2 regions of the Evansella sp. AB-rgal1 genome follow, and region 1 is predicted to be linked to the other one. Evidence: a T-box and tRNA genes for the amino acid it is inferred to sense, from the RefSeq annotation. Region 1 holds a T-box; the other holds one or more tRNA genes.
The links. A T-box is a leader RNA that pairs with one kind of tRNA and senses whether it is charged. The one in region 1 lies ahead of trpS (tryptophan--tRNA ligase), so its partner is inferred to be a tRNA-Trp.
Positions count from the first base shown of each region.

Region 1 (14,791 bases):
TCCGTCGTAAAAGTCAGCGCATTGAACTAGAATATTGTTTTTTAGCAACGGACGGAAGGAGATCCTTAGTAGTAGATACTATTGGATATCATACACCTGTTAGAAAAAGTAGGTTAGTACCACGTCAGGAAGAACAATTGCTAAACCTTGTTGAATCAGAGCATATAAGAGAATATTATATGGATTATTTAGATTGTGAAAAGCAGTACCATATATTATCTCCTGAGCCATCACTAATGAATGGATTGATTCGAAAAGAGCGTCAGTTAAAGCAGTTATTGTTTATGGCTATGGACCAACTACATCATGATGCTGATGTGGCAGAAATTCGCTATTGGTACACAGAATGGGCGCCAGATAAGTATGCGCAAATTCAAGCAATGGACAGTGAAGAAGCCTGGGTAAGTCTATTTAATGAAATTAAATTTGGATGGACTAAAAAACATGAAGATTATTGCTTTACGATGATAAAAGGACAACCTTTCTTTGAAAAGTTGTGGGAGTTACATCATGGTGAAGCAGAAAAGAAAAATGTAAGATAGGTAACAACTTACATAAATAAATTACAAAGTTAGCCTAACTTATGCATCTTCTATTACTACCTAGAGGGTGTATAAGTTTTTTCCTGTCTTGATATATATATCCAACAAGTTGGGAAACTATAGTTCCCCAACTTGTTAGTACATAGAGAAATTATCTCTTTCTTCCTAAGCCTAATGCTTTTTCAGCTTTGCGCAACATTTTTGTTGCAGCTTTATTTGCTTTTTCAGCACCAAGATCTAAAATTTCATCTAATTCTTCTGAAGAAATGAGTTGGTGATATCGTTCTTGAATTGGTTTAAGAGTAGAAACAACAGCCTCTGCCACACCAGCTTTAAAATCTCCATACCCTTTTCCTGCATATTTTTCCACAAGTTCTTCAATAGACTCTCCTGTACATAGTGAGTGAATCGTTAAAAGGTTGGATACCCCAGGTTTGTTTTCTTTATCATATCGAACTTCATTATCTGAATCAGTAACTGCACTCTTTATTTTTTTAACTAGTTGTTTTTCATCATCGAGCATGGAGATATAGCTTTTTGGATTAGGGTTCGATTTACTCATTTTTTTCGTAGGTTCCGTAAGAGACATAATACGAGCTCCTACTTTTGGAATACGAACTTCTGGGATGGTAAAAATATCATTGTATTTTTTATTAAAACGTTCGGCTAAATCCCTCGTTAATTCTAAATGCTGTTTTTGATCCTCACCAACAGGTACGATATCAGTTTTATATAATAAAATATCAGCTGCCATTAATGGAGGATAGGTCAAAAGGGCAGAGGAAACTGCATCTTTTCCTTCAGATTTATCTTTAAACTGTGTCATTCGCTCTAATTCTCCAATATAACTAACACATTGCATGATCCAACCTAACTGAGCGTGTGCTGGCACTTCTGATTGGATGAACAATGTCGATTTATTAGGATCGATTCCCACTGCCAAATAAAGAGCTGCTAAGCTTCGAATATTATCTCGTAGCTTTTGTTTTTCTTGCGGAACCGTAATTGCATGTTGATCAACAATACAGAAATAGCAATGATTATCTTCTTGAAGTTCAACAAAGTGTTTCATAGCTCCTAGATAATTACCTAATGTTAATGTACCGCTCGGTTGAATTCCTGAAAAAATTGTTTTCATTTTTTTTTTTCCTACCCTTCATAGAATATAAAAAAGCCCACTCGTACCCTTAAATAGGGACGAATGGACCGTGTTACCACCCTGGTTATTTCAATAAAATGAAATCACTCAATTCCCTCGCCATATAGTATTGAATGGGAAGGGGTTTCAATGTAACGTTTGAAATACGTCGAAGCCTACTAAGTAATACGGTTCAGCTTGATGGCTCAAAAGCCCATTCCTAATCCATGCAATATCTGCTCCCAGCGTACGCAGACTCTCTGAAAATGCTTGTGGAAAAGTACTCTTCTTTATCATCGCCATGAATGTATAAATTTGACTCTTATTATACGATGTTTATTCCGTGGATGCAAATGTATTTATTATATTTTTATGTCTAGCCTGAAAATCCGAATATCAGACTATCTAGTAATACTAACTTTGATGGTTTGTATTCCATTCGCTCAAGCGCCTGCTCGCGTTCCTGTGGGAAGTTGCCGATCCTTCCTCAAGCGCAAGCGCTCTGCGGGGTCTTGCCCCTGCTCTGCGTCCCACTAGTCTCGCTGGCTTAAGATCATTCCATATATAGTTGATGTTACTAAAATTTCTAATTACGTATTTTCATTCTACATGGTGCAATTTTCACTTTCATGGAGGATTGAAAATTAACTCTATTATTAAAATTAAAAATCAAAAGCAATGTTAAACAGCACAAAAAAAATAAGAGGGTCATAAGTAAACATTGTCGTCATGGATTGCCTAACTTGTACATACGATGTTGTAGAAGGGGGTGTTCATCATGGTAAGTAGACATAGATTACAAGCAGGCTTACTTTGTTTTATCTTATTTATCGCAGGAGCCTTTTATATAAAGTCAAATCATGAGTTTGCCATTTCACAACGAGCGATGACAGAGGTTTCTGAGGGAGTGGAGCAAGGTGAAAAGGCTATTTCATTTTCTCTACAATCAACGGAAGGAGAAGAAGTATCACTAGATGATTTTGATGGTGAAAAAGTATTCATGTTCTTTTTTACAACTTGGTGCCAGGTCTGCTCCGAACAATGGGAGCAACTAGAGATTGCACAAAAAGAAGGTTTTATTGATAATATTAATATAATTGCTGTAAACCTATCGAAAGAAGAGAGGAAGAAATCAGATGTAGGGGAATATGTAAAATACATTATGTTAGAAAATGCTAATGTTCTATTGGATGGTGCAGGACATGTTCAAGACTTATACCATGTTTTTGGTATTCCTACAGGTCTGTTGATAAATGAAGCAGGTGTTATTGAAAAAAGATTTCATAACCTAGTGTCAGTGGAAGATATTGTAAATGATAACTTCTTTAAGTAATAAGTAATTGTATCTTTTAACTAAACAAACTCTACATACAGTCGATTAGTAATATGAGAGACCTTCGCAATTGTATTGCGAAGGCCTTTGTATTATAGAGTAAAAATGAAATAGCTTGATAAAAAATATACTACTACTAGTAGTGCAGAAGGGATTGTATACCCCTGCTTAGAGCTAACTTTCATTTGCCAAACGATGATACCAACAAGAACGATAATATATAAAACAAGAACAGCTCCTGCTGTTACTGCTGATACTGGGTTTGTAGCAGAAAGAATACTTCCGTTTCTATATAGAATGTCTACTAACACGATAATCATCATATTAAAAATATTACTACCTAGAATATTTCCAACTGCAAGATTAAAATTTCGAAGCTGAATAGCAACAATGACGGTAACTAACTCAGGAAGAGAAGTTGCGCCAGCTATTAGGAAACTGCCGATAAAACTAGAGCTTATTCCTGTGGAAGCTGCTATAGCATCACCAGAAATGGTTAATAAGGAACCGGAGATAAAGATTATGAACGCAGCGATACCAAACCCAAATTTTGCTCTTCGCAATGAAATTGCTCCGGTATGATGCATTTCTTTTATGTCTTCTATCTCAGCAGTAGCTGCGGTTACTTCTTCCACACTTGTTGTTTGAGATGATATGAATTTCATCCCTGCAATATAAAAGATAACCAAAAGATAGGATTCGATTCCTATTCCTAATATTGTTATTCCAGAGGGAAGTAAAATAGTAACAAATACAAGACCAGATAACCCAATACCAAGAAGACCGGTATATAAGTGGTCTTTATTAATTTGTGTCATCATTTTCTTTTTGCGGTACAGGAGATCGACGACAGCTAAAATTAGTAGATTAAACAAATTACTTCCTAGAACGTTTCCTATGGCTATGTCAGGGTTATTTACAAAAATAGCGGTGGCACTAGTTGTTACTTCTGGTAATGATGTTGCACCAGCAAGTAGTAAAGTACCAACCATTAAACCTCCTAAAGAGGTTCGTTCACTTAATACGTCTGCATAGGTAGATAGTTTTATAGCAGAAAATACAGTAATTATTGCTGCGAAAATAAATAAAAAATACATCATAGTCATCTTCTCCTTTATTATAGACACAAAAATAGACCTTTTTATGAAATGCACCTCAAATTATCCTGAGAAAACATTTCATAAAAAGGTCTTGCGTACTTTGTTATTTGCACAAAGCTTAATGAACCGAGCGAATTGTTCCCCGCCGAAGTGACGATTCATTAACCGTTGGTCGCTACTCCCCTTTTTAGAAAAGGTTTATTCTGTTATTAATACTAATCTATCATCTAATTATATATTTGGCAATGTAAAAAAATTACAATTTATTGTAATGATCTACCCTGGAAATATCACTACTGCCCACTTCCTTTCCCGTTGGGAGCACCGAGCCTCCTATAAGTACCACCTACGTAAGTAATGTTTTTTCGAGGGATAAGAATTTATAAAATTCTTATGAACTTAGAAAGGTGTCTAGTTCCAGGCGCCAGGACCTCGTGTCAAATAACCTGGCCGATTAAAAAGTAAAAAGCGCTTTTTACCGTCCAGAACATTTGCATTTCGGTCCTGAGTGGGCGCCTTGCGCTTTTGCTATTTGCCATTATGTATATTTTCACTTGAAGAAGGTCTGTGTGTGAACTTCAGCGTAATAATATGTAGTGAGTACGAAGAATTTTGTCTATAAATATAAATAAAAAACTCATAGGGGGTATAAAAGATTACCCATCTATGAGGCTGGTTGACCATTGCTCTGCATCATATTTAATTTATCTATCTTTCTATCTAACTCTTTTAATTGCTTAATGGCATTTTCGTCTGAGATTACTTTATAATGATGAGATCCGCCTGGTTCTTCATCAGCTTTATCAGCTAGTGCAACGACTTCTTGTAAGGGTTCTAACTTTAAATTTCCATCAGGTAAATAGGAGTCTGTATGCAGCAAAATAGCTAATGCAATTTTTTTTGCGTTTACTCTATCCTCGCCTAATCGAACTAATAGTTTATGTGCTCTTTCGGCTCCTTTTATGGCATGAATATCATTCTCTTGATATTGACTGTAATCCCAACTACCATTTTTGTACCACCTGAAATGTCCAATGTCATGTAAAAATGCAGCTTTTGCAGCTAAATCTGGGTTTACATTCCGATTTACAGCATATTCATAGGCAATTTTAGCAGTGGAAATAGCATGAGCAAGACCAGATCGTTTCACGTACTTTTGCGCAATAGGGTGATGAAAAATATCCAACAGAGTGACGCGTTCCATTTATATCTCCTCCCCTAAAATCTTAAAAATGTATATTGTTCAATATTATACTATTGATTTATTGTATAGTCAATATTTTTTGTGTGGAAAACTTATAGGATAAATGATAAGTTCCTGATTACTTTCGTGTTTTTCATAAAAGGTATTTCAAGTACAGACTTATAATAATTTCTTGTTTCTTATGGTTCCACATCATTTATTATGACGTTTTATCATATCATTTAAAAAAGATAAATTCAGGGAAAGCATTATAATGGAACATACTTTATTTAAAGGAGGAAGATAAATATAATATGCAATTTAATTAAAATTCATATTGGTGTTTGGTAAGTAACATTGTATAATTAGAACCAAGAACATCAAATTGGAAAGTGATTGGCTATATTTTATTTAAATGGACAAGATTATCAGTCCGTATCTCTATTACCAGCATAATTGTTAAGTAAAGAATGCAACTTAAGAAAAGACAGTAAGAGAAAAGGTTGTGAATAAAATTGGGGAAAATTAGAACGATTACAATTGCCATCTTTACAGTCTTCTTGTTAGGTGTTTCGCAGAGTTACGCTAATGCAGAAGATGGGGAGGAAGTATTACAAGCCAGTGTACACTTAGAAAAAATGGATCGTGTTATTGAAAAAACTTGGCCAGAAACAATAGCTCGATTTGTATTTGATTCAGGATATACTTTTCACTATCCAGATGCAGTTAGGGGTATATATGTAACAGGTCACACGGTAAATCATTCTCGATTTGGTGAATTATTAGAGTTGTTAGAAACAACTGCATTAAATTCCATGGTAATTGATATAAAGGATGACCATGGTCATCTCACATTCCGTCCAGATGAGGATTCGCCTTTTTATGATATATCTCAGAACTGGATACGTGACCCAGAAGAAATGATGCGTACTTTAGAAGAAAAAGAAATTTATCCAATTGCTCGAATTGTTGTATTTAAAGATTCCGTTTTAGCAAAAGAACGTCCAGATTTATCCTTCAAAGAAAATGGTCAAGTTTGGGTGAATCGTCGAGGAGAAGCGTTTGTTAATCCATTCTTAGAAGAAGTGTGGGAATATAACATCGCTATTGCTGAAAAAGCAGCTCAAATGGGATTCAGAGAGATTCAATTCGACTATGTTCGTTTTCCAGAGGGCTTTGAACGTAGAGATGAAATTTTGGACTACCAAGTTGGAAACTATACAGATGGAGACGATAATGTTAAAAAGCGTGTAGATGCAGTAACTGACTTCGTTGCACATGCCAGAGAAAAATTAGAGCCATATAACGTGGATGTTTCTGTAGACATATTTGGATATGCAGCAACAATTTCTGAAGCACCAGGCATTGGACAGAACTTTTCTCGTATTTCAGAAAACGTAGATGTAATTTCTTCGATGATTTACCCAAGTCATTGGACACCTTATTTTGGAATCGATAAGCCTGACCTATACCCATATGAGTTAGTCACTGAATATGCAAAAGTAGAAAATGAAGTTTTAGGTGCATTAGAAACTCCTCCAACATCACGACCGTGGATTCAAGATTTTACAGCTTCCTACTTAGGTACAGGGAATTATATACCTTACGGTGTTAATGAAGTAGAAGCACAAATTCGCGCTTTATATGAAAATGATATTCATGAATTTCTTCTTTGGAATGCAGGAAATCGATATACTCGTGGTGTAGATTATCTAAACCCTTAAAGTATTGAAAACGATCAGATTAGTTCTGGTCGTTTTTAGGTATTGCAAAGAACCCTGTTATGAGAAGGGTATTTTTTTCGGCTGAAAAATAAAGGATTAATTAGGTTAGTGAAGAAATTGTAAGGTAGGAAGTTAAATCCGTCACTCTTAACGACTCATCAAATGAAAATTAAGGATAAACAGGCAGGAAGCTTATTTATCAATTTTAGTTAATAGCATATAATATATGTAAGAACCAAATAAATAATGCTTAAAGGTGAACATTTAATGGAGGTTCAACATTCATGAATTGGTATGAAAAATTGAATCAATATTTTCCTATTGAAGAAATGAAATCAAAAGAGCATATAGAGCTTTTGTTAAAAGAAAAACAAGAATATAAAAAAGACGAAGGGCCAAATCACGTCTTGATGTATATTGAGATGGATGATTTCGTTTTTATTGATTACCTGTTTGTTTCTAAAGCTGCGCGAGGACAAGGCTTAGGGAAAAAACTAATTGATAATCTTAAAAGTAAAGGAAAGCCTATAATTTTAGAGGTAGAACCAGTTGATTATGATGATACAGATACAGAAAAGCGTCAAAGGTTTTACGAAAGAGAAGGATTTAAACACGCAAGGTCAATTGGGTACCGCAGGCGCTCATTAGAGACTGGTAAAATAAATGAAATGGAAATACTTTATTGGTCACCATTTGATGAAGCAGAAGAAAGTATTTATGAAAAAATGCGTCATACGTATGAAACAATTCATACGTACAAAGATGTTCAATTGTACGGTGAACCATATGAACCGGCGGAACAAGTGCTTACCTTTGATGAAGAAAAAGCACCTTCCCTATAAAAATTTTTTCAACGCACAGAAAGGAGTGTGTGCAATGAAAGGAAGTAAGAAAAGAAAAAAACTTAAAAAGGATTTGTGGAAGGATTTATTGAAACGAAAATGGGATGAAGTAAACAAAGTACCGAAACGTGGCCCAGTCTCAAATTGGAAAACAATTGCGTAAAAAAAGGTGTGTTAAAACAATCATACAGTAGATGTTTTAACACACCATTACATTATACATACAGTACATCGTAAAATTAGCTTAATGATAATTGGTTGGTCTAAATGAAAATAGTTATTTGTTAAATAAGTGAAACCTTTTTTCTACCTAATCGTATATAAGGTACTAAATAGCAAAAAAAAGTAGTGAAAACATAAAAAAATTAGGTTTTATCTGTTTAGATTTGGGGTATAAATACAAAGGATTATAAAATAGTTTGAGGTTTTTGTTACTATTTTATTTTGAAAATCATCTACTCAAATTATAATAATTATAGTATAATAGAAATTGTAACTAGAGAATAACATTTGATTTCACATATAACTTCTTATTAAATTTGATAATAAAGAGAAGGGAGAACGAAATACATGGTAACACTATTTACATCACCTAGCTGTACATCATGCCGAAAAGCAAAAGCTTGGCTACAAGATAACGATATTAATTTTGTAGAACGTAATATTTTTTCAGAACCACTTTCTGTTGATGAAGTGAAAGAGGTTGTTAGAATGACGGAGGATGGAACTGATGAAATTATCTCAACTCGTTCTAAAGTATTTCAAGACTTAGAGGTAGAACTTGATTCTATGCCACTTCAACAGCTATTCCAGCTCATAAGTGACCACCCTGGTCTTTTAAGACGACCTATTATAATGGATGAAAAGCGTATTCAAGTAGGCTATAACGAAGCAGAAATTCGTAGGTTCTTGCCGAGAAAAGTGCGCACATTTCAACTTCAGGAAGCTACGAGAAAGTTAGTTAACGAATAATAAAACATGCCTTCTACAGAATATAGTAGAGGGCATGTTTCTTTTCTTTCTTAATAGTATAGCCAAAATATTTATCAGATTCATTCATGAAAGAGTGAGTAAAACACGTTAGCTTCGATTTCTAAAAGTATGAAACCATTGTATTCCTTTAATATGATTATAAAGCCAACCACCAAATAACACGAATAATACTAGTAATATTGTAAAACTTGTTTTTGTGAGTCCAATATCGTTAATAAATTCCATGATCTTTACTTCATGTAACATCATGTTACTTGAAGTATAAACAAGGATACCTGCACCAATATAAATGATAAAAGAGTACTTATTCATTAAAAATAGAATAAGTTTACTTCCCCAAATGATTATTGGAACAGAAACAAGTAATCCGATTAGGACTAAAGCGGTGTTACCATTTGCTGCTCCAGCAACAGCTAAAACATTATCGAATCCCATTACAACATCAGCAATTACAATTGTTTTGATTGCATCACTAATCTTTCCTTCTCCGGATATATTGTGCTCGTCTTCTGTGACAGTTAATAATCGATATGCAATCCAGAGAAGAAGTATGCCACCAATAGACATTAGATAAGGAATTGCTAATAGTTGCACAGCAATGATAGTTAAAATACCTCTTGCGGCGATTGCTAGTAATATACCAGCTATAATAGCCTTATTCCTTAAATGTGGAGGTAGTTGTCTACAAGCGAGGGCGACGACAATAGCGTTGTCACCACCTAGAATAATATCAATTCCAATAATGGTAAAAAGAGAAATAAGAAATTCTGAGCTCAAAGGTTGATTCCTCCTTGGTATTACAATTAGAATAGAGTAAAGGTTATACTTTTTATGAAGACAAGGAATTTCCTTTCTTTGCTAGTGAACCTGTCCATTGCCTTACTCTAATAATATATATACAAGCCTTAGCCAATTAAGAACATCTTCCTGATTTATTGTCATATTTAACAGAAAGAAATTATAGTTATTAAAAATAGATTAACTATTTCTTTTCATGTAGCAATGCTTTAAAATGTAGATAAGTTTTATCTGAAGTTTACTTTTAAGAGATATGGGTAATAAATACTCATAAAAATATGTTCAAAGGAGGCCAAAAAGAACAGAGAAGATTGAACCAGTCATGCTTCCGCAATCAAATGATAGTATGGAAGCGTCAATTTTATGAATTGCTAGAAATCTGACTTTTTGACTTCCTAAGAAAGAGCTGTTGTTCTCAATTGAGACGAAACTCGCAAGAAAGGGTGAGAACATTATGGATATTGAAAGAATTAATGATACAACTGTAAAGTTTTATATTACGTACCACGACATGGAACGTCGCGGCTTTAATAAAGATGAAATTTGGTATAACCGTGACCGTGGCGAAGAGTTATTCTTTGAAATGATGAGCGAAGCAAATGATCAAGAGAATTTTGAATTAAATGGACCACTATGGGTACAAGTGCACGCGTTAGAAAAAGGCCTTGAAATCATTGTAACTCGTGGACAAATGAGTGATGGAAATGTGAAGTTGGAGATTCCTTTTGATGATGAAGAAAAGGATGAGATGCCAGTGGATGACAACATTGTAGATATGCTTGATAGTCAATTTGTTGGTAGCAAAGATACAGAGGTTGTTAAAGATCACTCTTTAAGTGTAGTAATAGGATTTAAAGACTTCGAGGATATTATTTCATTGAGTCATTCTTTCGATGAAGAGGTAGTTACGAGTCTCTATAGCTTTGAAGGAACTTATTATATATATGTGACATTGGATGAACAATATAGTGATGAAGAGCAGGATAATTTGTTAAGTCGTATGCTTGAATTTGGATATGAATCAGATGTAACCATTCACAGAATTTCAGAGTATGGGAAGCAAATTATTGAAAGTAATGTTTTAGATGAGATACGTTCTAACTTTTCTTAACAATAATCTTTAGATAAAAAACGCACTAGTTCAAATTGGAACATCGTGCGTTTTTTTATTATTATTATTCAGGGTATATAACACAAAAATATGAAAATAATTGACATGTATTATTATTAGGTTATATTGGTAATTAGAAGGGGAATCTTGCTCATACATAATACTCCATAAAGATAGAAAAGGAGAGTGTATATGCTAAAACGTTTACAGATTATTGTATTTCTTGCCATACTCATCATCATTTTATTCTTAACGAATGATTTTTGGGAAAATTGGTTTGTTGGTGTTATAAGTGCATTCTTTTCTTTATCTGCTTTTTTTATTGGAATTGTTATATTTTTGGAGAATAGAAACCCCTCAAAGACGCTTACTTGGCTAATTTTATTAGGTATGTTTCCTATTGTTGGTTTCTTTTTTTACTTAATGTTTGGTCAAAATAGAAGGAAACATAAATCATTTAAAGAAAAAGCAATAGTAGATGAACAAGCCTTTCATAGTATTGAAGGAAACCGTCCGTTAGATGAGTCAAAAGTACAAGAGATGTCGGATCATCAGCAAAAACTGTTTCGATTAGCCCATAAATTAGGAAATAACCCGATTTCTTTTCAGACAGAAACAAAAGTTTTAACAGATGGAAAAGAAACATTTACATATATAAAAGCGGCCTTAATAAAGGCAACAGATCATATACACATGGAATACTACATAGTCAGAGATGATCAACTAGGTAATGAGATAAAGGAAATATTAATTGAAAAAGCAAAAGAAGGGGTTGTTATTCGTTTTTTATATGACTCTGTGGGAAGCTGGAAACTTAGCAAGCAATATATCCAACAATTAAGGGATGCAGGAGTACAAATGGTTCCGTTTTCTCCTGTTAAAATTCCCTTATTTAATCATAGAATTAACTATCGAAATCATAGGAAGATCATAGTAGTGGATACGAAATATGCATTTATAGGCGGCCTTAATATTGGAGATGAGTATCTAGGGAAAAATAGATATTTTGGTCACTGGCGTGATACCCATCTTTTTGTTCAAGGAGAGGCTATTCGAAGTCTCCAATTATTTTTTTTGCGAGATTGGTATTATGCAACATCAGAAACATTCTTAAAGCAAAGCTATTTATCTCCCAATCTACTGCCAAAATCGTTTGATGATGGTGGTGTTCAAATGATTGCTAGTGGTCCTGATACTCGTTGGGAAATCATTAAGAAGTTATTCTTTACGATGATAACATCATCAAAAAAATCGATCTGGATAGCTTCTCCCTATTTTATTCCTGATGATGATATCTTAAGTGCATTAAAAATAGCTTCACTAAGTGGTGTTGATGTTCGATTGTTAGTTCCAAGTCGACCTGACAAACGAATTGTGTTCTATGCATCGAGATCCTATTTTCCAGAACTATTAGATGCAGGAGTCAAAATTTATGAATATCACCGTGGCTTTATGCATAGTAAAATCATCATTGTAGATCACGAGATTGCATCTATAGGTACAGCGAATATGGATATGAGAAGTTTTCATTTGAATTTTGAAGCAAATGCGTTCCTGTATCAAACAAGAAGTGTGGAGAAGCTGGTAAGTGATTTTATTTTTGATATGGAGCATTCTACCATCATACGACCTGATGTTTTTAAGAAGCGATCCTTCACACATAAATTAATCGAGTCAACCTCTCGCTTATTGTCCCCTCTCTTATAAAGAAATGGTTGTAGTCACCGAACTCTTTTTGAAAGCTCGTTATGAATGAAGTTTCTCATAGCGAGCATGCGGCGACGAGTGCAGCCATCACTATCATCTTTCCCTGACACTTTATATAATAATTAGATATACTAAAGGAGGAATCATGTTTGTTTATTGCGAAAAGAGAAAATGGAACAGAAATATCCCTGATTCATACAAAATGGTCAAAAATTGACTTAATGATTGATAGGAATACTAATCTTTACTTTTGTCCTCTATGTAAAGAGGAAGTAATTCTCAAATTAGGAAGTATTCAGACTTGGCATTTTGCTCACAAACCATCAAGTTCATGTGAATATTCTCGAGGTGGAGAAACAGAAGCTCATATAAAGGCAAAAATACTACTCAATCGCTGGTTGACTGATCATGGTTATTCAAGTTCCATTGAATGCTATCTCCCGGAGATAAAACAACGAGCGGATGTGTTAGCGACGATTGAGAATAAACGTTATGCTTTTGAAATTCAGCATTCTTTTATAGATGAAAAACAATTTGTAAAACGTCATAAATGTTATTTATCTCTTGGTATTGAGCCTTTTTGGATAGGGTTGCACACAACTTCGAAGGAAAAAAAAGATACATTGACTTCATCTACTTCCCTTCATAATCTCCTCATACGTAACTATCCTATATTACATTCTGTTTATATTAATATTGATGAACCGTCTTGGAGTGTATTAACAAACTATTTATATATTAGTAGTCAAAAAATTATGGTTCAACGATTTAAGGCGTCCTTCTTCATATCTCCTAAACAATTTCTAGAGCTAAACAACTTCCAACTCGAAATTTCCACACATGATTATTTTTATTCCTATTATTCCATTTGGATTACTGAAACCAAGAAGAAAAGAGTTAAAGTATATTTATCCATGAATAAGTTAGAGAGATATATGCTAACAATTTTTCAGAACTATCAAGTTAACCTAAACTACTTTCCAGCATTGGCAAACATTCCTCTTAAGAGCAATTTCTATATTCAGTCCCCTCCTCAATGGTGGCAATCTTGGATAGTCATCACGATCATTAACGAAACTCCATTACAGAAATCTATAGCAATTACTAGTATTTGTGAAAAAATAAGACTGATGATTGATCGGAGAATATTCTGTTTGCGAAGATTACCAGTTCCTGATAGGGAACTAATTAGATTTACTATCCTAGAATATTTCGATGTTCTAAGTTATTTTGGAGTATTGGAAAAGATGTATTCGGGAGTGTATAAAGTGAAAAGTCATATAAAGCTAAAAAAACAGTTAGATACACTTAGTAATGATGATCAATATGTCATATGTAAGTTAAAAGAATTAGGTTGGAGAAATAGTCATAAAAAAATATTTTAAAATAAATAAAGGAATAATACTAATTTCATAGAAATAATACAAGTGTATGAAAATAAGGGCGCTGTTAATGATATGAATGTGAAGATATAACAAGCCTAAAATGAATAAATATGGAGGTGCCAAAAAATGGCAGGCCAAGCATCAGCTTTACCAAAAAGAGAGGAACTTCCTAAAGAATTAACGTGGGATTTAGAAGATATTTATTCCACTGATGTTGAGTGGGATAAGGAATTTAATGAGATTAAGGAAATGCTACCAAAAGTGAAAGAGTTTCGTGGAAAACTAAGTGAGTCCGGAGAAGTGTTATTTAATGTTCTTCAGTTCCAAGATGAAATTGGGAAGAAGTTAGGAAGACTTTATACATATGCACATATGCGCTATGATCAAGATACAACAAACTCCTTTTATCAAGGCTTAAATGATCGTGCGGGCCAGCTTCTTTCTCAAGTGACAAATGCAGGTTCCTATATTACACCAGAATTATTGGCTATTCCACAAGAAAAAATAGATGCATTTTTGAAAGAATATCCTGATTTGCAATTGTATAAGCATATGCTAGATAAATTAAATCTTCAGCGTCCTCATGTACTTAGTGAAAAAGAGGAATCTTTATTAGCTCAAGTGAGTGAAGTAACGGAAAGCTCTACTAATACATTTGGGATGTTAAACAATGCGGATATGAAATTTCCTACCATTCAAGATGAGGAAGGAAATGACATAGAAGTAACTCATGGAAGATATATTCGCTTTCTAGAAAGTTCAGATCCTCGTGTAAGAGAGGACGCCTTTAAAGCTGTCTATAAAACATACGGTGCCTTTAAAAACACATTTGCTAGTACGATTACTGGGAATGTAAAACGTAATATCTTTCATGCAAATGTTAGAAATTATGATTCAGCACGACATGCTGCACTTAGTAATAACAACATACCGGA
Region 1 covers NZ_JBGUAU010000001.1:121,658-136,448, reverse strand. Annotated here, with positions in the region: gene ACERII_RS00725 (DUF3603 family protein) at 1-542, shown strand, start outside; gene trpS (tryptophan--tRNA ligase) at 694-1,680, opposite strand; T-box leader at 1,733-1,986, opposite strand; gene ACERII_RS00715 (peroxiredoxin family protein) at 2,459-3,013, shown strand; gene ACERII_RS00710 (sodium:calcium antiporter) at 3,106-4,113, opposite strand; gene ACERII_RS00705 (HD domain-containing protein) at 4,778-5,317, opposite strand; gene ACERII_RS00700 (putative glycoside hydrolase) at 5,812-7,020, shown strand; gene ACERII_RS00695 (GNAT family N-acetyltransferase) at 7,305-7,862, shown strand; gene ACERII_RS00690 (hypothetical protein) at 7,897-8,025, shown strand; gene spxA (transcriptional regulator SpxA) at 8,433-8,834, shown strand; gene ACERII_RS00680 (TerC family protein) at 8,943-9,632, opposite strand; gene mecA (adaptor protein MecA) at 10,108-10,764, shown strand; gene cls (cardiolipin synthase) at 10,957-12,471, shown strand; gene ACERII_RS00665 (competence protein CoiA) at 12,621-13,856, shown strand; gene pepF (oligoendopeptidase F) at 13,983-14,791, shown strand, end outside.

Region 2 (14,791 bases), on a different contig from region 1:
CCTGTGGAGCCATTAGGAGAGCTGTCCGAGTGGCCGAAGGAGCACGATTGGAAATCGTGTAGGCGGTTTGAAACCGTCTCGAGGGTTCAAATCCCTCGCTCTCCGCCACTATTAACTACAAGAATGTTGGGCCCGTTGGTCAAGCGGTTAAGACACCGCCCTTTCACGGCGGTAACACGGGTTCGAATCCCGTACGGGTCACCAAACTATATATTCGTAACACTTTCTGTAATTTGGAGGATTAGCTCAGCTGGGAGAGCACCTGCCTTACAAGCAGGGGGTCGGCGGTTCGAGCCCGTCATCCTCCACCATTTTTTCTAACTTTTTGTTCACATGAAATTGTATCGTTGCATACGCTACGTAGTGTGGAGTAAAAAAGTAACAACTTTTATAACGTCGCGGGGTGGAGCAGTCTGGTAGCTCGTCGGGCTCATAACCCGAAGGTCGGTGGTTCAAATCCGCCCCCCGCAACCAAACAAATTCATGGTTATTAAACTATGAAATATACTTATGTAAAAGGTCCCGTGGTGTAGCGGTTAACATGCCTGCCTGTCACGCAGGAGATCGCGGGTTCGATTCCCGTCGGGACCGCCATTTTAAAATTATATTAAGGCTCGGTAGCTCAGTCGGTAGAGCAATGGACTGAAAATCCATGTGTCGGCGGTTCGATTCCGTCCCGAGCCACCACTTTAAATTTCACCTCGCTGGCCTAGCTCAATTGGTAGAGCAACTGACTTGTAATCAGTAGGTTGGGGGTTCAAGTCCTCTGGCCAGCACCAGCTTTCATTACTATCTTGACTTATTTCTAAACTTTTTGTAACATTATAATTGTTCTCTTCATGGAGGGGTAGCGAAGTGGCTAAACGCGGCGGACTGTAAATCCGCTCCCTCAGGGTTCGGCGGTTCGAATCCGTCCCCCTCCACCATTTTTATTTTAGGCCAATTACCATTTTAATTAGGGGCATAGTTTAATGGTAAAACGAAGGTCTCCAAAACCTTTGATGTGGGTTCGATTCCTACTGCCCCTGCCAATTATAACAATTAAGAACAATAATAATATATATGGCGATTGTGGCGAAGTGGTTAACGCACCGGATTGTGGTTCCGGCATTCGTGGGTTCGATTCCCATCAGTCGCCCCATTTTGTTGGGCTATAGCCAAGCGGTAAGGCAACGGATTTTGATTCCGTCATGCGAAGGTTCGAATCCTTCTAGCCCAGCCATTTTTGCGGAAGTAGTTCAGTGGTAGAACACCACCTTGCCAAGGTGGGGGTCGCGAGTTCGAATCTCGTCTTCCGCTCCAGACAGATGGCGGCATAGCCAAGTGGTAAGGCACGGGTCTGCAAAACCTTTACCCCCGGTTCGAATCCGGGTGCCGCCTCCATAATAGAATATTTTGAAAGTCCTTTATACCCTTGCCGGGGTGGTGGAATTGGCAGACACACAGGACTTAAAATCCTGCGGTAGGTGACTATCGTGCCGGTTCAAGTCCGGCCCTCGGCACCATTTATGATATGTAAAGTGGACAAGTTTAAAAATAGATAATATCGCTAGTTAGGCCGGTGTGGCGGAATTGGCAGACGCGCACGACTCAAAATCGTGTTCCTTCTGGAGTGTCGGTTCGACCCCGACCACCGGTACCATCTACATAATTGCATTAAGTTTAATAATCGATTATTAGCTCGTAAGCCTTGATATATAAGGGTTTACGAGCTTTTTGTATTTATTGAGTTAACGATAGAATACGTTTGATTTTGAATCCAGTTTACACATTTTTTAAATGATTTGTAATTGCAAAAAAATCTGGTATATAGGTTACGACTAATAGCCCTTGCTACAATAGGCGTATATTGTAGAAGGGTTATTTACCCGATGGTTGTAATTCATGAAATAAGATTAAATACGAAAGATAATCCGTAAGATTTAACTGTATATATTACGGTCAATTATGTATGCTTTTCTCTTAAAAGGAACATATACTAGAAAGGAGATGAATAGAAAGTTAGAACTGTTATGAATAAACCGAATTTTAACGTGGAACAGTTTACTTCTGCTTCCTATGCGGAAAACGTTTTGGCGAAATATGGGGGAAAAAGAGTACTCAGAGTATCGAGCTATGAACATTGGTGAAATTCCAGATGATCAATAGAATGATAGAAAGTTACTGGGGTGTCGAAAAGTTAAATTTAGGAAACATGGTATTCGCATTGTATACCGGATTATTAAAGGTACAATAGAGATTGTACAGGTCATTGCAGGTGCCAAAAGAGAGGATAATGAAGTATATAAGTTGGCACACAGCGATAAGAAGAAATATTGTATTTAGAAGAGCAAAAAAACAAAACTTAGCCAATAAGGATAAGTAGTAACGACTACTTCTTTATTGGTTTTAATTATGAAATATTAGGTTGTTTATTCTTTAGTAAATGCTATACCCTGGGAAAATGATTCAATCACTCGATCATATGTAGAAAGATTATGTGGTCTTTTCATCTATAAGTAGTAAACGAATTTTACAACGTTTAAGGGAATAAGAAATTATCGTGTTAGAAGGTAAATCACGATCCAGTTTTTATAAATTAAAGTAATGAGATAATGAACTATAATCCTATAACAAGACTGGAATATTAAACGGACACTAAGTTCCTGACCTCCAGTGCTGTACAACTTCACGGTATCGGGGGGGAGGAACTTTTTATGGATGTAGCTGATTAGGAAGCGAAATTAGAAATAGGTATAACATTGGATTGTTGGGGGAACGATTATCTCAGGAGTACTTATTGGTATTGGTAGGGACATTATTATAACAAATTGTCTGAAACTTTACGATCAGCTGATAACGATTTTGGTGATGTGATGGGTCAACTTGTAGAGAAAATTTATAGATCATATTTGCAACTTGTAAGGGAAGAAGCAGAAGATTTACCTTCATATTTTTTACATCTAAAGAATGCAAGGTTTTTCATTCCGGGGCATGGTAACAACTCCAAGTGGTGACGGAGTACTTTGGCGCGGTAGGTTATCGGTTAAACCTTTAATCTCTTAATGGTTACGCCCCTACCTCAAATCGAGAGCTTAGGCGGGAACTTTCATTCAGAGGGAATCGAGACTCCCTCTGAATCCTCGATGTTTCAGCTTACTGAAACGAGTTCGCTTATGGCCTTCCTTTTTTCTTTAATATGGAAAGCTGCAAATATAGTCATAGTTTCAATAGATTGGATAAAAAAACCTTGATTCTCCTCTTCATAATCAGCTAGATAATTAGACACTTTCTACTAACCTTTACGCTAAAACGAAATTATCCCTTGTTACTATCAGTCTATTGAATAACCCAAGTTATGTTGTATTGGATGAACCTACAAATAGTATGGATATAGAAACATCCTTAGAAGTATTACAGCAATTAAGAAAAATGGCTAATGAGGGCAAGTGAGAACCGTCACCTTTTGCCGTGGAGTTGGAGATAAGGGAGAAGTATGCAACCAACAATTAGTTACCAATCTATTTGTAGATGGTCAATTAAATAAGTTTCCTCTGCAATTGGGCATAACACAAGATATATATGTTTTCGATGGATTTATTGGCCTTGATTTTATGATAGAGACAAATATGGTTATTGACTTCTCTAAATTAGAAGTTAACTACAAAGAATATTAATTGTATCAATTTGGTATGTACAGACATTCATACTACAATGAAAATAAGGACAAGTGCCTGCTCCTCAATAGGGGTCAGTCAGGCACTTATTTTGTTAGTCTTCCTTTGCTGGTTTATAAAATACTTTAATTTCTATACCCAGCGTTATTTCTTCAGTAACGATGATATCTTTATCCTCATCACTGTCATACTCAACCGATTTTATTTTTCCACCAACGTATCTTGCTTCAATTCGCCTCACATCTTCATTATCTAAGATATTTTTTAATTCCACGTTCTTATCATTTGGTACATAACCTATATGTACAGGGAGTTCACTATACTTGATAAAAATTTTGATGGCATTTGAATCATACTCATTTGTTGGTTCTGGTATAAATGATAATTCATCTTTGTAAAACACTAAATCTTCGAACTCAGATATCTCTATATTATCCTCAATAATCTCCTTATTTTTATAGCCACCATAAAAATCAATTTGGTTTTCTTTTGCATAAATCTTCCCTTGTTGTTTCAGTAATTTTTGAATATCTTGTTTATTCTCGTTTTTTGCAGTTACCCCTGCTACATTAAATTCAAACATGTTTAGCTTAGGGGGGGTTATTTTTTCAGTTACTCCGGAAGTAGATACTTTGTTCTGAACTGCTCCTGTATTAGAACTTTTTGTATTATTATTTTTCACAAATTTATTTAAGAGCATTTTAAACATATGGTTTTCACTCTCCTATATAGAAAATTTTAGATTCCATAAGTAAAATTAACCAATTGAAATTCAATATGGAGTTCAATTAGGAAAATTACTACTATATTATTAGTAAATTTCCTAACAAATATAATTAAGAAATGAAAGTACCTGATCCCCAGTGAGTTAATACTTTATTGGGCTGGGAGTCAGGCACCGATTTTAAGGCACCAAATTTACTATTTCCTAACAATCCTCCGTAATTTTCTCTGCTTTATTTCTACTCAATTTAGTTGACGAGAACGTTTGTACGAGATAAAATGTAAGTGGATTCAAGAACAAACGTTCTGTAGTGGTAGGAAGTACAGATATGGGAGAAACTCGGATAGACTATGATCGCCTATTTAAAGAGTTAATATCCACGTTTTTCGAATAGTTCATGTTGCTATTTTTTCCAGAAGCTTCTGAACAGATTGACTTTCAAAAGGTAGACTTTTTGTCGCAGGAATTCTTTACGGATGTAATAGAGGGGGACAAGCATCTAGTTGATTTATTGGTACAAACGAAATTTAAAGGGGAAGAAAGTATTATCATTACTCATGTCGAAACTCAAGCCAACTATCAAAGTGATTTTAATCGACGAATGTTTACTTAATTCAGTCGCATTTATCAAAAACATCATCGCAATATACTACCCATCGCTGTTTTCAGTTATGATACACCACGAGAAGAACCTAATGCCTTTACCATTCAATTTCCCTTCATAAACATACTACAATTTAATTACTTAGCAGTTGAGCTGAAAAAGAAAAATTGGCGAGACTATATTAGGCAAGAAAATCCTGTTGCAGCGGCTTTGTTAAGCAAAATGGGATATAATGATAATGAAAAAGTCGAAATAAAAAAAGAATTCCTTAGGATAATGGTAAAGTTAGGGCTAGACAGAGCGAGAGACTCCCTATTGACCGGTTTCTTTGAGACCTATTTGGTACTAACGCAAGAGGAAGAAAGTCAATTGATAGAGAGGGTGAGGACATTGCCAGAAAAGGAGGCAAAGGAAGTTATGGAATATATGACATCCTATGAACGGAGAGGTATTGAAAAAGGAATAAAACAAGGTATTGAGAAGGGAATTGAAAAAGGTATTGTCCAAGTTGCCAAGCGCATGTTGGAAAGAGGAAAAAATGAAGATGAAATTATGGACCTAACAGGATTATCAATCTCTGAATTGGAGCGTTTGAAAGTGAGATAAAAAGTGATCAATAGTGTGGCTATATTATTGAAAGTTGGTGCCTACCCGATGCAGTAAAGTATTGCGCACTGGGGGTAGGCACTCATTTTAAGACTTTTACTGTGCAAGAATATGGCTAATACGGTAGAAATTCAATAGTGGCTTAGTTTATACCGAACTTTAAAATCAAGAAATATATTTCAACTTTATTTATTCAAAGGTGGCCGAATTGTTATAATAGAAGTAAGTTATAAATATATGCAAAGGAGGGTCAATGAATGAAATGGGATCAAATACGTGAACAATTTCCAAATCGTTGTGTATTGGTTGAATCGCTTAAAGCAAGAACAGAACATAATGAAAGAATTATTGAAGAAATGTCTGTTGTAGATGATTTTGATAATGGGAATTCCGCCTGGAAAGTTTACAAAAAATTGCATGGCGAAGACCGATCTCGAGAATTGTATATTTTTCACACGAATAATGAAAATGTTAAGGTCATTGAGCAACCCTACCTAGGAGTTAGACGGAAAATATGAATATTCAAATGATCGATCACTTACCAATTATCTCAATAGATGTCGGTTTTAATGGCCACAAAAAAGCTTTTAAAAATGTATTGTTGGACACTGGGTGTTCCTCGACTATTTTAGATACTGACTTATGTGAAGAAGTTGGTCTCTTACTCGATTTGGAGAATGCAGTTACAAGAAAAATGTATGGAATTGGTGGTACAGAAATATGTATTGAACAAAAAGTGAAAAGTCTTTATTTAGATGATTTTCATTTAAGGAACTTTACTATTCAACTGGGGGATGTTAAAGAAGTGCATGGTTTTGATGGAATTATCGGTACCGACTTCTTAGTTTCTAATCAATTGATCATCGATTTTAATAGAATGATAGTTCAGAAGAGTTATTAAAGTTAAGCAGGTTTATCTTGATTAAAACCTTGTTATAGCAACAATTTTCGCGGATCCCCCAGCAACCTAGAATTTTTATGAAGAGAACATTACTTAATAGCCACTAACGTGAGATAGTGGCTAATTTATAATACTAAATTCATGTCAACATTGTAGCCAGAGTTCCAATGAAAGTACCTGCCCCTCAGTGCGTTAATACTTTATCGCACTGGGGGGCAGGCACTCATTTTATTTACTCTCAAGGTAGATATATACTGGCTATCGCATAATGGAAAACTAGGTATTTTTATGATGAAAAATTCCTGGATACGTTAGGACTTGTTGCCTGAAGCCACAAAAATACTAATAGCAGCTTTTTCACTACTACAAGGTGATTCTGTACTGCATTTTTGTCCGGTACAATCGATCGCAACATTAGTCAGACCAGCATCTATCAACCATTTTTTCATATGCTCAGGTTAAAACCCATCCAGCGGTCGTGATGATCGGTTATTAAAAAATCAAATTGATGTTCGTCAAGATCAGTTAGTACTAGTTTTCCACCGGACTTTAATATTCGGGCCATTTCCTTTATAGCTAACCCCGGTGATTCTACATGGTGAAGATACATGTTGGCAAATACATAATCTACAGAAGCATCATCCAGAGGCAAAGTCTTCGATTCTCCTATTTGGTACTCAATTGAATCAAAACCAATAAACCGATTTTTCATGTGTGAAAGCATGGCCTCAGATTCATCAACTGCAATTACCCTTAGTCCATGAGAAATAAGCCCCTCTGTTACAAAGCCGGTCCCAGCTCCAATATCGGCAGCCACCTGGCCTCTAACAATACCTGCTATTTCAAATGCTTTATCACGAACAGCCACAGAAAAAAATCCTGTCGCATGTTATCCCAATTTTCAGCTACTCTTTCAAAATAATCTTTACTACTCATGCAGATATCCTCCTTTTGAAAATAAAAATATTTTGTAACTTTTTCACTTTTCATTCGTTGGAAAAGTAAAAGAGTTAGAAGTTGGGAGGAAAAAAATGGGGAATGAGAAACTGAAAAATATCAATGAATTGTACATTAAATATAACAATGATTTATACAATTTCATATTTCTTATGATTAGAGATAATGAACAAGCGAAAGATTTGATGCATGATACATTTTTACAAGCTTATAAAAAATTCGACTCTTTCAAAGATGAAAATGTGAAAAGTTGGTTGTACAAAATAGCTCGAAACTTGACAATTGACTATATAAGAAGAAGAAAGCCAATGTCATTTTTCTTCGATTTAACAGATGTGCATAGCAATATTAAAGGTACTGAGCAGATAGTTACATTAAATGAAAGTGAGAAAGAATTATATTTAGCTCTAGCTAAGTTAAAAAGAAAGTATCAGCAAGTAATTATTTTAAGAAAGATTAAAGAGTTCACAATAAAGGAAACATCAGAGATACTTGGCTGCACAGAAGCTAAGGTTAAAACTAATTTACTAAGAGGAATGAAACAATTAAAAAAAGAATTAGAAAAGGAGGGATATCACCATGGAATCTAAAAATAAAGTCAAAGAATTAGATAAAAAGCTAAGGTCTCTTAACAACAAATTTATAATTAATGAAGATGAACAGAATAGGATACTAAATAAATTAAATAGAGAAATTGACCAGCAAAAATCAAGTGGCTTTATGCATAAAAAAAGTTGGCCACTTAGTTATTATATGTCTTTGGTTGGGGCAGTAATAATATGTTTTTTGCTTGTAAGCCCTCAGTTAATTAAAATACTTGATAATGGTTCAATTGACTCAAATAATCAAAATCAAATAATAAATGAATCAGAAACATTCCTTACAATCCTGCCTGAAAATTGGAGCTTAATGGATTTGGACCAAGGACCGAATACACTAGTATTTAGTAATCAGGAAAATACAATATCTATACAAGTATCAGAAGAATTAAATTACACTATTATAGATGATGAACCAACAAAGAGAAATATTTTATTAGAGAACTTTGAGCAGAGTAATAACTTTGACGAGTTTCTTGATAAAATGATACAACATGAATCAAACAATGGTGAACTTGTATATACAGAAATTGATGAGGTTAATACTACACCCATATTTAGCTTTGAATACGATGATTATTTTTTCATATCTTCATATTTAGTAGTTAATAATAAACCATTCTATATTAATATCCAAGTCCATGACGATGATTATTCATTAGAGAAATTGATGGATTCATCAGAATATGAGTTATTCAAAAAAGTAATTAATTCAACTCAACCTATATAAAGGGCTCTATAAACGTAAAGTGTACCCTTTGTAAAGGACATTTTAAAAAAGCCTATGCCGCTTTAAGAAGATGATCTCTGTATTGAACAGGGGTCATCTTTTTTAGGACAAACGGGAACGGTTCGAGACCAGTGAAAAAGTCACTACAAAATACTATGTAGGGTATAAAAACTGGATTTTGAATAACATCTTCTTTAAAATGAGAAGTTATTTCAAGTTATTACAATCTAGTTGAGTCTATGAAAACACAAAAAAGGTGATTAAACCCTTGATATAATAGGGTTTTACTCTTGCTTCACATTACCATTTGCAGCCTATACGACATTATCGTCCGTTATTGCTGTGATTGCTGCACCCCTCTTTGTCATAGGGGCGATCACCTTTTCTGGTTTCTACTTTGCAAAACAAAAGAGCAAGCTTTCAAAAATGATGCTTCCCCTTACGTTAATGCAATTATTATTAGCCTATTTATCAATGGATGGGGATAGACCTGTCTCTTATGAGTATATAATTCAGACATGGCAGAAAGATATGGATGAGTATAGGAATTATCGTTTTGAGCATAAACAGAAGACGTTAGAAGCGGGAGATGTTAGTAATAGCATTTCTGAGAAAAAACGTTTGATAGATATGCATAACAGGAATATTTCGGCTTGTGAAACGGAAATCAATAGTCTAAAGAGAACAATGAAGGATGAACTGAAGAATAACAATCGGTTACACACCGTTCAAAATCAGAATTTTCATTCGTGCTACAGTGAAATTGAAAAATTACGTTCGGAAATAAACGTGTTAGCTAGAAAAGAAATTGCTAGTGAAGGGGTATGGTCGAAGGTAAAGGCTGGTTTAGTGAATGCAGGAAATCTCATTATACGTCAAGAGAAGGAAAGACAAATGGATAAATTATACCATCGCCTTGTAGAAATTCTGATAGAGAATAATTTACATTTATGTGATAGCTTTAAAAATGAGATTTATACAAAGAAGGACGAAGTAGAAGAGATCAAGAAATTTCTAGATAAAGAGACGGACGAACTTAATCAAAGCCTGTCCTCTCTAAGAGAAGTCATGAGTAAACGGCTTCAGGTAGAAAAAAACATGAGTACATTTGAAAAGAAATATTATGGATTACCGACTCTAGATTTTCATACTCCAGCACTAGAGAGAGAGAGAGCCAATGAATTTTTTTAAAAACAATGAATTTTATAAATTATGGAAAGAAAAAAGATATAAGGATGCCTTACATCAACCGATTGAACCACCGAAATCAAAGGAAGAGAAGCTATCCCATTTTTTATTTGGGAATAATAGTGAACGAACGACGACATTTACAGTTGCAACGCTCAGTATAGGGGACTTTTTATATGATTACATCCGGATTGACCCTACTGTAATAGAGGCAGTTGATTTTGCACGTTCTGACAATATTGACTCCATTTTTTCCTTTTCAGAGTTTAGTGTAGGAATGGATGTGGATTCTGTCGGAGATATTTCACAACTCCAAGGGTATGTGGCAGAGAAAATGTTAGCCATGGAGTTAACCGCTAAAGGGCACGAGGTGGAATTTCCAGAAGAATCTAATGAACCAGGATGGGATATTCTTGTTGATGGGGAAAAGTTTCAAGTGAAAAATCTCAGTGATCCAAGTGGTGTCTACGAACACTTGAATAAATACCCTGAATATCCAGTTTACGTCAATGCAGACCTAGGAGAGACCTTTGCTGGAAACCCAAATGTCTTTATTGCTGAAAACATTCATCATGAAGAAATTGTCTCTTTAACCAAGGAACAATTAATATTAGGTCAAGAGCTTCAAGACTTTGAGATTCCCCTTCTCACGCTCCTAGTTAGCTCAGCGATTAATGTGAAGGGTTTGATGAAAAAGGAAAGTGATATAAAAAATACAGTCACGAATATCATCACAGATACTGCTTCTCGTTCCTTAGGTGGATACGTTGGTCAATATGGAGGTTCCTTAGCTGGAGGAGTATTGTTTGGCCCCGCAGGCGTCATTGTTATAGGAGGAGCAGGGGCTTTCTTAGGAATGGCGCAGGGAGGTAAGCTAGCTGGCGTGATTAAAAGAATTGCTGCCAGTGACAATCTCTACAGATTTAGAAGAGATCTGACAATGCTCATCGATACCGTTCTCGTAGAAATTCCTAAAAAGCTAGAAAGACGTCAGCAACAGTGGCTGAGCACAAAAGAAAAGCTGTTCGTTGCCAATGCGCCTATAGAACTTATCGAAAGCTTTGAAGCAAAGTACCAAGACGATAAGAAGTATTTAGAAAACAAAAATTTAGAATTACAACGATTGAGAGTAGACATTAACAATCGAGATTATCAGGATAGCTATAGGGAAAGCCTCACTCAAATCTTACAAACAGGCGTGCACCCATCTAAATATCAAAAGGAATTAAAAGCATGTAATTCGTCGTTAGAAGAGTTAGTGAAGAATTTAAGGAAAAAGGGATTGACGTAAGATGTCAGCATCTAATTAAGAAGCACATAATCTAATTGTATGCTAAAGTAGTTGCTATTTTGCCTATCTAAAATAGAGTTGAATTAGGTGGGAATTAAGTAACCAATAAAGTTACATGTAAAAAGAACCAACTACACAGGAGTAGTCGGTTCTTTAGGATTAAATGTAATTATTTCATCTTCAACGAAGCGCCCGTTACTTCAATAAGGTGCTTTAATTAGAAAACCAAATTCTCGATATTTGTAAAGGATTAATAACAGACTTCAATCTGCCGTCTGTATGAAATAATTTTATAGTTTCCATTCTCTTAAAATCGTATGATACTTCCTCTAAATTTTTCATTAGTGTAATTGTTTCACTGTGGCTAAGTTTGAATGAAAGTGATTGACCAGCCAGTAAAATTTCAGCTATTGTATTATCTTTAGTTTCATCCTTTCTATTAAACATTAACTTGTACCCCTTTTCTATTATTACGATATTTTTCACTATCGAACCCGTTTGTTGAAAAGTATTCCTTTTTACTTTAATTAGCCTTATTATTTTCGTTCTCCTGTAACGTAAAGAGAAGGAATACAATCCCTAGAATGATATAGATTTTGCCATATGACTTAAAGAAAATGAAATTATCTGATGATAATTCGTAAATTAACCAAGTAATACCTACAATTAAAAATATCAAACTTGAAATAGAACAAACTTTCCCCCACTTGGACATTTCTTTCCATTTTCCCATTATACTCTTATAGAAACATCCCCAATCGTTTAAGTGGATTTTTTCACAATCAATGTCTTTACTATTATTTAATTATACCATAAAATTTTCCATTAACCTTCCAAAACAAACAGACTATGAATGTAGTAAACATGAGTTAAATAGATGCATATTTAATATGTTTTTTAGGTTGAAAAACGAGACAAATTCACTATGCGAAAAGGTCTCGTTTTGCTGTATAATTTTTAGTTTTCTCCCTCTAAACGGAACTACTTATAATCTAATGTGCTTTCTTTTTTATGACCAAATTTCTGGAGAGATATCTTTTGAAAATCAAACAAAAGGGATTATTATAAAAGTTAGAAATAGTGAGACAAAGGTGGTGTAAAAACGGCTAATTAGAACCGTCACCTTTTGGCGCTAGAAGAGGGAGTTTCATTCAAATACTCATCTAATAGAATCTTTATATTCTAAATTTATTGGTGGGATTAGGACTGCCACTTTCTTACTTAAATTAATAAAGTTTATTAATTAAATAGGACAAGCATTGGCAGTTTTATATAAGAATCAATTGTCTTGCTTAAATAAATTAATGTGATGAAGTCAGGAATTCTGGTAAATAATTTGATTTTTTGGTAATTTTTTTACTTATTAACGAAAAGAACTTGAACAAGTACGTAGAACATGGTTAACTTATTTCAAATCAGAAAATTAAGATAGTTTATTAATGAATGATGTTGTTGCGAAGTCTTAGATAGAGAGGTGAGAAGTTTGAAAAGGTTACAAGATTTATTGAGTAACAACAAGATGAGTTTACTTGTTAGTCTCCCTGCAAATTCTATGGAACTAGCGAAGGCAGCTTCTGAGGCAGGTGCCGATGTGATAAAGGTTCATATGAATGTGGAACATCGCGCTAGCGGAAATTTGTTTGGTAATTTGAAAGAGAATGAAGAATTTTTTAAGGAACTGAACGACTATTTTTCAGGTATCACAGGTATTGTTCCTGGAGATTCACAAGAAAAAGTAAAGCAAGACGAAATAGTAAGGCTTAAAGAACTCGGTTTTGATTTTTTATCTATCTATTCACATACAGCACCAGCTTGGCTCCTAGAAGAAAACTCTTTAGAAAAAATGATTGCCCTATCCAACCATTATACCAATTACGAACTACACTCTTTTCATACTGCCAATATTCAAGTCTTAGAAGCCTCTGTAATGAATCCGGATGATTATGGTAAAGCACTAACCATCAAGGACATACTTCATTATCAATATCTCCTTTCGCAAGTAAATCAACCTATCGTTGTTCCAACACAGAAAAAAATAGCAAGAAAAGATTTAAAAACGCTCTATAAGATAGGTGTTCATGGATTGATGATTGGAGCAATAGTGACAGGGAAATCTGCAGATCAAATCTATGAAACAACAAAAGCATATAAGGAAGAAATCGAACGATTAAGGATGTGATGTAATTGGCACTAGAGGAACAATTTGATGTCGTAGTTGCTGGTGGGGGTCCTTCGGGGATTACAGCTGCCATCGCTTCCGCTAGAATGGGTGTAAAAACTCTCCTTGTAGAAAAGTATGGGTTTCTTGGGGGAATGGCGACGAATGCATTAGTAGGTCCACTACAAACCTTTCATGCTGGTGAAAAACAAATTGCGAAAGGGATTGGGGAGGAAGTCATCCAAAGATTAAAGGAAATTGGAGGTACACCAGGTCATGTAAAAGATATGATTGGTTTCGTTCCAACAATCACTCCAGTGGATGTAGAAAAATTAAAATATATTTATCAAGAATTAGCAGAAGAAAGCGGAGTAAAGTTACAACTTCATACCGTAGTTACCGGAGTGGAATTGGAAGAAAAAACTTTGAAAGCGCTTCACTTATTTAATAAATCTGGTCACTTTAAGGCAAGGGCTAAGACGTTTATTGATTGTACAGGTGACGGTGATGTTGTGGCGATGGCAGGTGTACCTTTTGAGAAAGGGAGAGCGAAGGATGGGCTGGCTCAACCTATGAGTATGATGTTTCGTTTGGGGCGCGTTAATACTGAAATGATAAGAGAATACATGAGGAAGAACCCAGAGGATTTTGTTTTGGCTGAGAACTGGGAGACTGTTCCGATGGTAGCTGTTTCTGGATTTTTCAGTCTTGTAAAAAAGGCGAAAGAAGCTGGCAAGTTTACCGTTGACCGGGACAGGGTGCTACTTTTCGAGCTTCCAACAGAAGGCGAAGTATCCGTGAATATGACAAGGGTTATTCGTCATGATGCCACAGATGGTCAAGCGTTAAGTAAGGCAGAAGTGATAGCGAGAAAACAGGTGATGGAGGTTGTGGAGTTCCTTCAAAATAATGTTCCTGGATTTGAAGAAGCACTGTTAATCAACTGTGGTACACAAATTGGCGTTAGAGAGTCTAGAAGAGTTATAGGGGAGTATGTTCTCACAGGGGAAGATGTGGTAACTGGAAAAAAGTTCGACGATGTCATCGCACTAGGTTCCTATCCAATCGATATTCATTCTCCTGACGGTGATGAATTAAATGTTGTCCATATGAAACCGGGAACTATTTATGATATTCCGTATCGATCTATTTTGAATAAAAGTGTTCAAAACTTATTGGTGGCTGGGAGATGTTTATCTGCTACACATGAGGCACTGGCTTCTGCAAGGGTAACTCCAACTGCTATGCTTGTAGGTCAGGCTGCAGGGACTGCTTCCGCATTGGCTGTGAAAGAGGATAAGCTCCCCCGTCAAATATCTATTAAACAATTGCAGCATTCACTTCGCAAGCAAGGATGCTATTTATCAGAAAATGAAA
Region 2 covers NZ_JBGUAU010000043.1:20,466-35,256, reverse strand. Annotated here, with positions in the region: tRNA gene ACERII_RS23940 (tRNA-Asn) at 1-12, shown strand, start outside; tRNA gene ACERII_RS23935 (tRNA-Ser) at 16-108, shown strand; tRNA gene ACERII_RS23930 (tRNA-Glu) at 130-204, shown strand; tRNA gene ACERII_RS23925 (tRNA-Val) at 236-311, shown strand; tRNA gene ACERII_RS23920 (tRNA-Met) at 398-474, shown strand; tRNA gene ACERII_RS23915 (tRNA-Asp) at 519-594, shown strand; tRNA gene ACERII_RS23910 (tRNA-Phe) at 612-687, shown strand; tRNA gene ACERII_RS23905 (tRNA-Thr) at 704-779, shown strand; tRNA gene ACERII_RS23900 (tRNA-Tyr) at 842-926, shown strand; tRNA gene ACERII_RS23895 (tRNA-Trp) at 958-1,031, shown strand; tRNA gene ACERII_RS23890 (tRNA-His) at 1,066-1,141, shown strand; tRNA gene ACERII_RS23885 (tRNA-Gln) at 1,148-1,222, shown strand; tRNA gene ACERII_RS23880 (tRNA-Gly) at 1,228-1,302, shown strand; tRNA gene ACERII_RS23875 (tRNA-Cys) at 1,310-1,383, shown strand; tRNA gene ACERII_RS23870 (tRNA-Leu) at 1,417-1,505, shown strand; tRNA gene ACERII_RS23865 (tRNA-Leu) at 1,558-1,642, shown strand; gene ACERII_RS23860 (hypothetical protein) at 3,429-3,656, shown strand; gene ACERII_RS23855 (HIRAN domain-containing protein) at 3,751-4,365, opposite strand; partial or broken gene ACERII_RS23850 (Rpn family recombination-promoting nuclease/putative transposase) at 4,778-5,590, shown strand; gene ACERII_RS23845 (hypothetical protein) at 5,848-6,108, shown strand; gene ACERII_RS23840 (retropepsin-like aspartic protease) at 6,105-6,491, shown strand; gene ACERII_RS23835 (class I SAM-dependent methyltransferase) at 6,937-7,359, opposite strand; gene ACERII_RS23830 (RNA polymerase sigma factor) at 7,523-8,038, shown strand; gene ACERII_RS23825 (hypothetical protein) at 8,028-8,777, shown strand; gene ACERII_RS23820 (hypothetical protein) at 9,204-9,968, shown strand; gene ACERII_RS23815 (hypothetical protein) at 9,955-11,256, shown strand; gene ACERII_RS23810 (hypothetical protein) at 11,470-11,703, opposite strand; gene ACERII_RS23805 (hypothetical protein) at 12,740-13,435, shown strand; gene ACERII_RS23800 (FAD-dependent oxidoreductase) at 13,441-14,791, shown strand, end outside.
Region 2: it has a tRNA-Trp gene. The T-box ahead of trpS (tryptophan--tRNA ligase) is inferred to sense a tRNA for this amino acid. The anticodon was not compared.